Regions from separate parts of the Streptomyces sp. Je 1-332 genome, predicted to be linked through region 3. Evidence: riboswitches for the same ligand, from Rfam matches in the RefSeq annotation. Region 3 holds a riboswitch; each other region holds the start of a gene.
What was found. A riboswitch is a leader RNA that binds a small molecule or an ion and turns the genes downstream of it on or off. The one in region 3 is predicted to bind thiamine pyrophosphate.
Positions count from the first base shown of each region.

Region 1: it holds a riboswitch for thiamine pyrophosphate, as region 3 does, so the genes downstream of both, thiO (glycine oxidase ThiO) here and thiM (hydroxyethylthiazole kinase) in region 3, are expected to answer to the same signal.
Region 2: it holds a riboswitch for thiamine pyrophosphate, as region 3 does, so the genes downstream of both, ABXJ52_RS26910 (thiamine ABC transporter substrate-binding protein) here and thiM (hydroxyethylthiazole kinase) in region 3, are expected to answer to the same signal.

Region 1 is NZ_CP160402.1:2,109,866-2,113,247, forward strand. It holds gene ABXJ52_RS09820 (Rv2175c family DNA-binding protein) at 81-446, opposite strand; gene ABXJ52_RS09825 (FAD-dependent oxidoreductase) at 513-1,679, opposite strand; TPP riboswitch at 1,863-1,975, shown strand; gene thiO (glycine oxidase ThiO) at 1,973-3,184, shown strand; gene thiS (sulfur carrier protein ThiS) at 3,181-3,382, shown strand, end outside.
Region 2 is NZ_CP160402.1:5,909,936-5,913,317, forward strand. It holds gene ABXJ52_RS26900 (methanogen output domain 1-containing protein) at 1-103, opposite strand, end outside; gene rlmN (23S rRNA (adenine(2503)-C(2))-methyltransferase RlmN) at 289-1,395, shown strand; TPP riboswitch at 1,454-1,571, shown strand; gene ABXJ52_RS26910 (thiamine ABC transporter substrate-binding protein) at 1,644-2,738, shown strand; gene ABXJ52_RS26915 (iron ABC transporter permease) at 2,789-3,382, shown strand, end outside.
Region 3 is NZ_CP160402.1:194,252-197,633, forward strand. It holds gene ABXJ52_RS00960 (zinc-binding dehydrogenase) at 1-299, shown strand, start outside; gene ABXJ52_RS00965 (AraC family transcriptional regulator) at 370-1,287, shown strand; TPP riboswitch at 1,416-1,541, shown strand; gene thiM (hydroxyethylthiazole kinase) at 1,589-2,368, shown strand; gene thiE (thiamine phosphate synthase) at 2,674-3,312, shown strand; gene thiD (bifunctional hydroxymethylpyrimidine kinase/phosphomethylpyrimidine kinase) at 3,309-3,382, shown strand, end outside.

The DNA.
Region 1 (3,382 bases), 1.9 Mb from region 3:
GTCCCCCCGGGTCGTCGGTGGCCTACGGGCCGTGTGTCCCGGGGGACACACGGCCCGTACGCAACGGTTTTCCGTGTCGGTCAGACGGCGAGCGCCTGGGCGCGGCGCTTCACCTCCGTGCCGCGATTCTCGCTCAGGGCCTGCGCGGGCGTGCCGGGCAGGGTCGGGTCGGGAGTGAAGAGCCACTCCAGCATCTCTTCGTCGTTGAAGCCGTCGTCCCTCAGGAGCGTCAGGGTGCCGGTGAGGCCCTTGACGATCTTGTCGCCGTCGATGAAGGCGGCCGGCACCTGGAGCGCGCGGTTCTCACCACGGCGTACGGCGATCAGCTGGCCCTCCTTGACCAGCTGGCGCACACGCGTCACCTCGACGTCGAGCATTTCCGCGATGTCGGGGAGGTGGAGCCACTCAGGGACGAGAGCATCAGTCTTTGCGTCAATCTCGGTCACGGGGTCAAGCGTATCTCCGGGCACCGACAGCGGCCGGGCAGCGGCCCCCCGGTCACGACGCAACCGCTACGGGAGCACGGCCTTCTTCAGGGGGACCGCGGGGTCAGAGGCCAGTTCGGCGGAGAGGCCTGCGCCCGCCTCGATCAGCTTGCGGCCCTGCGCCAGGTCCCTGGGACGGCCCACCGCGAGGACGGCCACCAGGACGCCCCCGCGCAGCCAGCACACGGTCCAGGCGACGCCCAAGGGGTCGCCGCGCCACACCAGCTCGTCGGCGGAGGCGTGGTGCCCGGCGTACTGGACGAAGCGGCCGAACTGCTCGGACCAGAAGTACGGGACGGGGTCGTACGCCGAAGGGGTATCGCCGATGATGTTCGCCGCCACCGTGCGCGGGCCCTGCAGGGCGTTGTCCCAGTGGTGGACGAGGAGGCGCTCGCCATACCTTCCCGAAGGGAAGGAGGAGCAGTCGCCGACCGCGTACACGTCGGGCTCCGAGGTCCGCAGGTGGTCGTCGGCGAGGACCTCCCGGTGGGCGCCCAGGGTGATGCCGGAGTCCGCGAGCCAGGCCGTGGCGGGGCGTGCGCCGATGCCGACGACGACCGCGTCCGCGGGCAGCCGGGTGCCGTCGGTCAGGAAGACGCTGCCGGGTTCGACGCGGTCCACGCGCGCGTGGGTGCGCAGGTCGGCCCCGGAGTCGGCGTACCAAGCCGCCATGGGCGCCGCGACCTCCGCGGGCAGGGCCCCGGCCAGCGGTCGCTCCGCGGCCTCGACGACGGTGACCGAACAGCCCGCCTCACGCGCGGCGGTCGCGAACTCGGCGCCGATCCAGCCCGCGCCGACGACCACGATGCGGCGCTGTTCGGCGAGCACGGGCCGCAGCCGCTCGGCGTCGTCCAGGGTGCGCAGCAGATGGACCCCGGGAACCCCGGAGGCGCCGGGCAGCAGGATCGGCGCGGCGCCGGTGGCGATGACCAGGGCGTCGTACGGGACCGGGCCACGCTCGGTGTCCAGTTCGTGCTCCGCGGGGCGCACGCCCGTGACCTCGTGGCCCAGGCTCAGCTCGATGCCGAGGGCCTCGAAGTCGATGTCGAAGGCGGAGCCCTCCGCCTTGCCGAGCAGCACGGCCTTGGACAGCGGCGGCCTGTCGTACGGCTGGTGGGGTTCCGCGCCGATCAGGGTGACCGCACCGGTGAACCCCTGCTCGCGCAGCGCCACGGCGGTCTGCACGCCGGCCATCCCCGCGCCCGCGATGACGACCCGGCGCTCTTCCTGCCTCCGCTGCTCACTCACCCGATCACTGTAGGACGGCGGATGGCGCGCGCCTCAGGGCGCGGCGGGGAGATCTCTGACACACCGTCACAGCCCCTGACCGCACAGCTGCCCTACTACGCCGGGACGCCAAAGGCTAAGGTTGCCGTGCAGAGCACTCGCGGGAGCCCGGACGCACCGGGCTGAGAGGGAGGCTGGACGGCCTCCGACCGTACGAACCTGATCCGGGTCATGCCGGCGAAGGGAGGGGCTGGACACCCATGCATCCACGTACACCACCCCACACGACGAGTACGACCGGCGCGAGCACGACCGACGTCCTGGTCGTCGGGGGCGGCATCATCGGCCTGGTCACGGCCTGGCGGGCGGCGCAGCGCGGCCTGTCCGTCGCGGTCGTGGACCCCGAGCCCGGCGGCGGCGCGGCGCAGGTGGCCGCGGGCATGCTGGCCGCCGTCACCGAGCTGCACTACGGGGAGCAGACGCTGCTCGCCCTGAACGTGGCCTCCGCGCAGCGCTATCCCGACTTCGCGGCCGAGCTGACGGAGGCGAGCGGCCTCGATCTCGGCTACCGCGCGAGCGGCACGCTCGCCGTCGCCCTCGACTCCGACGACCGTGCGCACCTGCGTGAGCTGCACGCTCTTCAGCAGCGGTCGGGGCTCGCTTCGGAGTGGCTGAGCGGGCGCGAGTGCCGCCGTCTGGAGCCGATGCTCGCGCCGGGCGTCCGGGGCGGGCTTCGGGTCGACGGCGATCACCAGATCGACCCTCGCAGACTCGCCGCTGCGCTCCTCCTGGCCTGCGAGCGGGCGGGCGTGATCTTCCACCACGCGTGGGCGGAGCGCCTTACGGTCGTGGCCGACCGGGCCACCGGAGTCGTCCTCGCCGACGGCACCGCCCTGGAGGCCGGTCACACCGTGCTCGCCGGAGGCAGCCTCAGCGGGCGCCTCGACGGGGTCCCGGAGGGCGTACTGCCGCCCGTGCGCCCGGTGAAGGGGCAGGTGCTGCGGCTCACCGTGCCGCAGCGGTACGCGCCGTTCCTGAGCCGCACCGTGCGCGCCGTCGTGCGCGGCAGTCACGTCTACCTGGTGCCGCGCGAGAACGGCGAGCTCGTCGTCGGCGCGACCAGCGAGGAACTCGGCTGGGACACGACGGTCACGGCCGGCGGCGTGTACGAGCTGCTCCGGGACGCCCATGAGCTCGTACCGGGCATCACGGAACTGCCGCTGACGGAGACCCGGGCGGGCCTGCGCCCCGGCTCCCCCGACAACGCGCCGATGCTCGGCCCGACCGCGCTGCCCGGCCTCCAGCTGGCCACCGGGCACTACCGCAACGGCGTACTCCTGACGCCCGTGACCGGCGACGTGATGGCGCACGCCCTGACCACCGGTGAACTGCCCGACGAAGCACAGGGGTTCACTCCTCTGCGCTTCGCCGGAACCCCCCGAGCACAGCACTTCATGGAGCAGCACGCATGACTCTCCCGTCCGACACAGCCGTCACCGCCGTCTCCGTGAATGGAGAGGCGCGCGACGTGGCCACCGGCACCACGCTCGAAGCCCTCGTCGCGACCCTCACCGCGGCCCCGTCCGGTGTCGCCGCCGCGCTCAACGAGACCGTGGTCCCGCGTACGCGCTGGTCCACCACCCCGCTCACCGACGGGGACCGCGTCGAGG
Region 2 (3,382 bases), 5.7 Mb from region 3:
CCTCCAGACCGACGACGTCCTCAAGGACGCGCGCCAGTTCACGGATGAGGCTGCGCATGAACACATCGCGGTCGAGGGCGATGGGTGCGTCGGATGGTTCCACTGGGTCCCCCTCGCCGGCAGTCACTCGACACGCTGACTTACCTTGTGTGACCACATGATGGCGCACTGTGAGAGGCCCTGTCGACCGACTTCGAGAGGCCCACGGAGCCCCGCCCCCTGGGCCGGGCACCCTCCGCCGAACGGTGGCCGGGTGGCGCTCCCGCAGTCTGCGACACTGGAATCACCATGCCTGTACCCGGAGAACTCACCTTCGTCGCGCCCCGCGGAGCCAAGAAGCCGCCGCGGCATCTCGCCGACCTCACGCCCGCCGAGCGCAAGGAAGCCGTCGCCGCCGCAGGCGAGAAACCGTTTCGCGCCAAGCAGCTCTCGCAGCACTACTTCGCGCGGTACGCGCACGACCCGGAGCAGTGGACCGACATTCCCGCCGGTTCGCGCGGGAAGCTCCAGGAGGCGCTGCTTCCCGAGCTGATGTCCGTGGTGCGGCACATCAGCTGCGACGACGACACCACCCGTAAGACGCTGTGGCGGTTGTTCGACGGGACGCTCGTCGAGTCCGTGCTCATGCGCTATCCCGACCGCGTGACGATGTGTATCTCGTCGCAGGCCGGGTGCGGGATGAACTGCCCGTTCTGCGCGACCGGACAGGCCGGTCTCGACCGGAACCTGTCCACCGCCGAGATCGTGCACCAGATCGTGGACGGGATGCGGGCCCTGCGCGACGGGGAGATTCCCGGTGGGCCCGCGCGGCTCTCCAACATCGTCTTCATGGGGATGGGCGAGCCGCTCGCCAACTACAACCGCGTGACCGGGGCGATCCGCCGGCTGACCGACCCCGAGCCCGACGGGGTCGGCCTCTCGCAGCGTGGCATCACAGTGTCGACCGTGGGCCTCGTGCCCGCCATCCACCGGTTCGCTGACGAGGGCTTCAAGTGCCGCCTCGCCATCTCGCTGCACGCGCCCGACGACGAGCTCCGCGACACCCTCGTACCCGTCAACACGCGCTGGAACGTGCGCGAGGTGCTTGAGGCAGGGTGGGAGTACGCCGCCAAGTCGGGGCGCCGCCTGTCCATCGAGTACGCGCTGATCCGGGACATCAACGACCACGCGTGGCGCGGTGACCGGCTCGGGCGGCTGCTCAAGAACAAGCCCGTGCACGTGAACCTGATCCCGCTGAACCCGACGCCGGGCTCGAAGTGGACCGCGTCGCGGCCGGAGGACGAGAGGGCCTTCGTGAACGCCATCGCCGCTCATGGGGTGCCCGTCACGGTGCGTGACACCCGTGGCCAGGAGATCGACGGGGCGTGCGGTCAGCTCGCCGCGGCAGAGCGTTAGGCTGGCCGAAACACAACTTCAGAGTGAGAAGACAACTTCATATCCGAAACACATCTTCATATTCCGACAGGGGAGCGCCACAGCGCTGAGAGTGCGGCAGCCAAGGACAGGTTGGCCGCAGACCCTCTGAACCTTGCCCGGGTCATTCCGGGTAGGAAGTTCGGACATCACTCAAGCTGTTGCGCCCTGCCCGCCGGCCCTTCGGTCCGCGGGCAGGGCCGCGTCTCTTCCTGGTCACTCCAGGAGGAATGAATTCAGTGAGCACCACCAAGAAGATCACGCTCACCGCGGTCGCGGTGAGCGTCGGGCTCGTCGCGCTCTCCGCGTGCGGCGGCTCGTCCGACAGCGGCGACAAGGCCGACTCCAAGAGCGTCACGCTCGTCACCCATGACTCCTTCAACGTCTCGAAGGACGTACTGAAGGCGTTCGAGAAGAGCTCCGGGTACAAGGTCGACGTCCTCAAGGACGGGGACGCGGGCGCCGCCGTGAACAAGGCGATCCTGTCCAAGGACAACCCGCAGGGCGACGTCTTCTTCGGCGTCGACAACACGCTTCTGTCGCGTGCGCTCGACAACGGCCTCTTCCAGTCGTACGAGGCCAAGGGCTCGGACCAGATCGCCTCGCAGTTCCGCGTCGATCAGGGGAAGCACCGGGTCACGCCCGTCGACAGCGGCGACATCTGCGTCAACTACGACAAGAAGTACTTCGCCGACAAGAAGCTCGCGCCGCCGGAGTCCTTCGCCGATCTGACCAAGCCCGCGTACAAGGATCTGCTGGTCACCGAGAACGCCTCGACCTCGTCCCCCGGCCTCGGGTTCCTGCTCGGCACCGCCGCCCAGTACGGCGACGACGGCTGGCAGGGCTACTGGAAGAAGCTCAAGGACAACGGCGTCAAGGTCGTCGACGGCTGGGAGCAGGCCTACAACGAGGAGTTCTCCGGGTCCGCCGGCGGCAAGAAGGCCAAGGGAGACCGGCCGCTCGTCGTCTCCTACGCCTCGTCCCCGCCCGTCGAGGTGCGCTACGCCAAGCCGCAGCCCAAGGAGGCGCCGACCGGCGTCGCGACCGGCACCTGCTTCCGGCAGGTCGAGTACGCGGGTCTGCTGGGCAACGCCCAGAACGAGAAGGGCGGCAAGGCGCTCCTCGACTTCCTGATCAGCGCCGAGTTCCAGGAGGACATGCCGCTGAACATGTTCGTGAACCCGGTCCGCGAGGGCAGCAAGCTGCCGGAGCTGTTCACGGAGCACGGCGTGAGCGTCGACAAGCCGGAGACCATGGCTCCGAAGAAGATCGCCGACAACCGCGAGCAGTGGGTCAAGTCGTGGACCTCGCTCGTACTGAAGTAGGCACGTCCCGTAAGGGGCTCGCGCGCGGGAGCGCGGCGCGGCTCGGTCTCATGGCCGTGCCCGTCGCGTTCTTCGCGGTCTTCTTCGCCTATCCGGTCGCCGCGATCGTCGCGCGGGGCCTGAAGGTCGGCGGCCAGTGGCAGTTCGGGCGGATCGCGGAGGTCGTCGGGCAGTCCGACGTCCGGCACGTGCTGTGGTTCACCACCTGGCAGGCGCTCGCCTCGACGGCGCTCACCCTGCTGATCGCGCTCCCCGGCGCGTACGTCTTCGCGCGCTTCGAGTTCAGGGGCAAGCAGATTCTGCGGGCCGTCGTCACGGTGCCGTTCGTGCTGCCGACCGTCGTCGTCGGGACCGCGTTCCTCGCGCTGCTCGGCCGGGGCGGGCTGCTCGACGAGATGTGGGGCGTACGCCTCGACACGACGGTGTGGGCGATCCTGCTCGCGCACGTCTTCTTCAACTACGCCGTCGTCGTACGGACCGTCGGCGGGCTCTGGTCGCAGCTCGACCCGCGCCAGGAGGAGGCCGCGCGGATGCTCGGCGCCTCGCGGTGGACCGCCTGGCGGACCGTCACGCTGCCCGCGCTCGGACCCGCGGTCGCCGCGGCGTCCCTCATGGTCTTCCTCTTCACGTTCACCTCCTTCGGT
Region 3 (3,382 bases):
CCCAGGCGTGGAATTCCCTCGCCGAGGGCGGCACCATCCACCTGGTCGGTTACTCCTCAGGGCAGGAAACCACCTTCCCGGCAGGGGCCTTGTTCGGCTTCGGCGAACCCCGCAGCATCGCCACCTTCGGCGACATGACGCCGACCAGCGGGGAGTTGACGGAGCTGCTGGGCCTCATGGCCGCCGGGAGGCTCTCGGCACCCGTCGGACTGCGAGGCGGCTGGCAGGACGTGGACGACGCCGTCCAAGCGCTGTTCGCGCGGAAGGTGCACGGAAAGGTCGTTCTCGACGTGGCCTGAGGCTGGGGAACAGGACACATGTGTCTCGCCCGCTGGTGGGCGGTTCGCGGCAGTGGACGAGAATGGACCCATGGATGTGCTGGCGGAGGTCTTGCGTGTTTCCGGTGCGCGTGGGGCGCTCGGGGTCGTGCTGAAGGCCGGAGGAACCTGGGGCCTGCGGCTGGACTCCTCTCCAGGAGCGGCACTGCATGTGGTGTCCCGCGGCACCATGTGGCTCCACGTCCCAGGCGAGAAACCACTTCAGGTACAGGCCGGAGACGCCGTCCTGGTGTCGCCGGGCACCGCTCACGGGATAGCCGGGGGCGCCGGCGTGACGATGGGTTCCTGCGACCGTGAGGCGGCGGCCCGGTCCTTGCGCGACGGCCGGGCCCTGCGGCTGGGCTCGGCGCCGGTGCAGACGGAGGTGATCGTGCTGCGCTACGAGCAGGACGCGGAGGTGCGCACACCGGTGCTCACCTCTCTCGCTCGGCCGATGCACGTCACGGCCCGGGAGAACGCCCAGCTCAGAAGAACCGTCGAACTTCTCGCCGCGGAGCTCGCACAGCCGCAGATCGGCACCACCGCCGCCGTCAACAGCATCGTCGACCTGCTGCTCGTCCAGTTCGTACGCGCCTGGCTGGCCCGCCACCCGCAGGAGCGGTCCGGCTCATGGCTGGGAGCGATGCGTGATCCGGTCGTGCGCGAGGCTCTGGCCTGCGTGCACGCCCGCCCGGGGCACCCCTGGACCACGGAGACCCTGGCCGCCGCGACGAGCGTTTCCCGGGCGACGCTGTCCAGGCGTTTCCGATCCGCCCTCGGGCAGACGCCGGGCGCGTACGTGACGCAGTGGCGCATCGATCTGGCGTCCGTCCGGCTCCGCGACACCGATGAGCCGGTCGAGTCGATCTCCGGCGCGGTCGGATACGGCTCTCCGCACGCCTTCAGCCGCGCCTTCCGACGTGCCCGAGGTGCGGCCCCGGGTGAGTATCGCTCTCGACTTCGCGAGTGATCGCACGCAGGCGACGACGACCGGCGTCACTTGGCCGCACCACCCGAAGTCCGGCACCCGCCCCCGCTCTGTCGAGCCGAGCGGAGCCCCGAGTGCGAACTCGTGTTCCCGGAGGAGGTACATTGCGTGGTGACCACCGCGGGAGCTCGGGAGTAGCCGGGCTGAGAGGGCGGACGGGACTTGATCCCCTTTCCGCCGACCGCATGAACCTGGACCGGGTAATGCCGGCGTAGGAAGGGTGTTGACGATGGAGAGTGCCTCCATACCTGCCCGGAACGGCCCTGCCGTTTCCCGTGCTGCTGTGGCGGACGTGATCGCGTCGGTGCGGACCTCCGCACCCCTTGTGCACTGCCTGACCAACGTCGTGGTGTCGCAGTTCACCGCGAACGTGCTGCTCGCGGCGGGGGCCGCCCCCGCGATGGTGCACAGCGCGGAGGAGGCCGGAGCACTGGCCCGAGTGGCCGGAGGCGTCCTGGTCAACCTGGGGACGGTGACCTCCGTGACGGCTGAGGCGATGCGCGTCGCGGTCAAGGAAGCGGCCGGGGCCGGGCGCCCGTGGGTGCTCGACCCGGTGGCGGTCGGCCCGCTGCCCTGGCGCACCGAGCTCGCCCACGAACTCCTGGAGAGCGCACCCCCGGCGGTCGTCCGCGGTAACCCATCCGAGATCCTGGCGCTGGACGGCGGCGGCGCGGGCGGGCGCGGCGTGGACAGCACGGACGCCCCCGAAGCGGCGCTGGCCGCGGCCGGCGCGCTGAGCCGACGCTACGGCTGCACGGTCGCCGTGAGCGGACCGGAGGACGTCCTCACCGACGGGACGCGAGTGGTGCGCGTGACCAATGGGCATCCGCTGCTGCCCCTGGTGACGGGAACCGGCTGCTCCCTCGGCGCCCTGGTGGCCGCTTGCACAGCCGTCACCGGCGACGCGCTGCTGGCCGCCACTGCCGCGACGGGCCTGCTCACGGTGGCCGCGGAAACCGCCGCCACCCGCTCGACGGGTCCCGGCACGTTCGCGGTCGCACTGATCGACGCGCTGCACGAGCTCAGCCCGGACCGGCTCACCGAGGCTCTCAACCTGCGTTGAGCTCGCGGGTGTTGGGGATGTCGCGGGGTTTTGCGGTGGGCGGTCGGCCTGGATGTCAGCGGCTGATCAGCCGCTAATCAGCCGCTGATCAGCCCCCGCCCGCCCAGGGGGGCGACCCCAACACCAAGTCTGCCAGCCCTCTCGGACACACACCCCCACCCCTGTGGATAACTCAAGGTTCCTGCATGTCAGGTGCCCTCCCCTTTCCCTACACCTCTTTCCCCAGCACCTCTTTCCCAGCACCTCCCGATGCGTCTCCCACGCCCCCACGCCCTCCCCCGGCCGGGAGACCCCAAGGAGCACCCATGCGACCACCACTCGACCTGTCCCTGTATCTCGTCACCGACACCCGGCTCTGCGGCGACCGCGGCGTAGCCGCCACCGTGGCAGCCGCCGTCAAGGGCGGTGTCACCGCTGTCCAGTTGCGCGATCCGGACGCCGACGACCGCACGCTGTGCGCGCTCGGCCGGTCGATCCAGGCCGAACTCGCGGACACCGGCGTCCCCTTGATCGTCAATGACCGCCTGGACGTGGCGGTCTGGCTGGGCGCGGACGGCATCCACCTCGGGCAGCGGGACGTCTCCCCCACGACCGCCAGGCACCAGCTCGGCCCGTACGCGTACGTCGGCCTGTCCGTCAGCCGTCCCGAGCAGCTGGCGCACGTACCCGATGCCGTCGATCACCTCGGTGTCGGTCCGGTGTTCCCGCAGGCCACCAAGCCGGACGCGGACGCCCCGCTCGGTCTGGGCGGCTTGGCCCGCATCGTCCGGGAGAGCCCGCTGCCCTGCGTGGCCATCGGCGGGATCGGCGTGTCCGAGGCCGCCGCGGTCAGGGGAAGCGGCGCGGCCGGGATCGCTGTCGTCAGCGCGGTCTGCGGGCAGCCCGACCCCGAGACCGCGGCCCGTTCCCTCGTCCGCACCCTGCGACCGGAGGTCTCCGCGTGACCAGCCCGCCCATCGCCCTCAGCATCGCCGCCAGTGACCCCTCCGGCGGCGCCGGGATCCAAGCCGACCT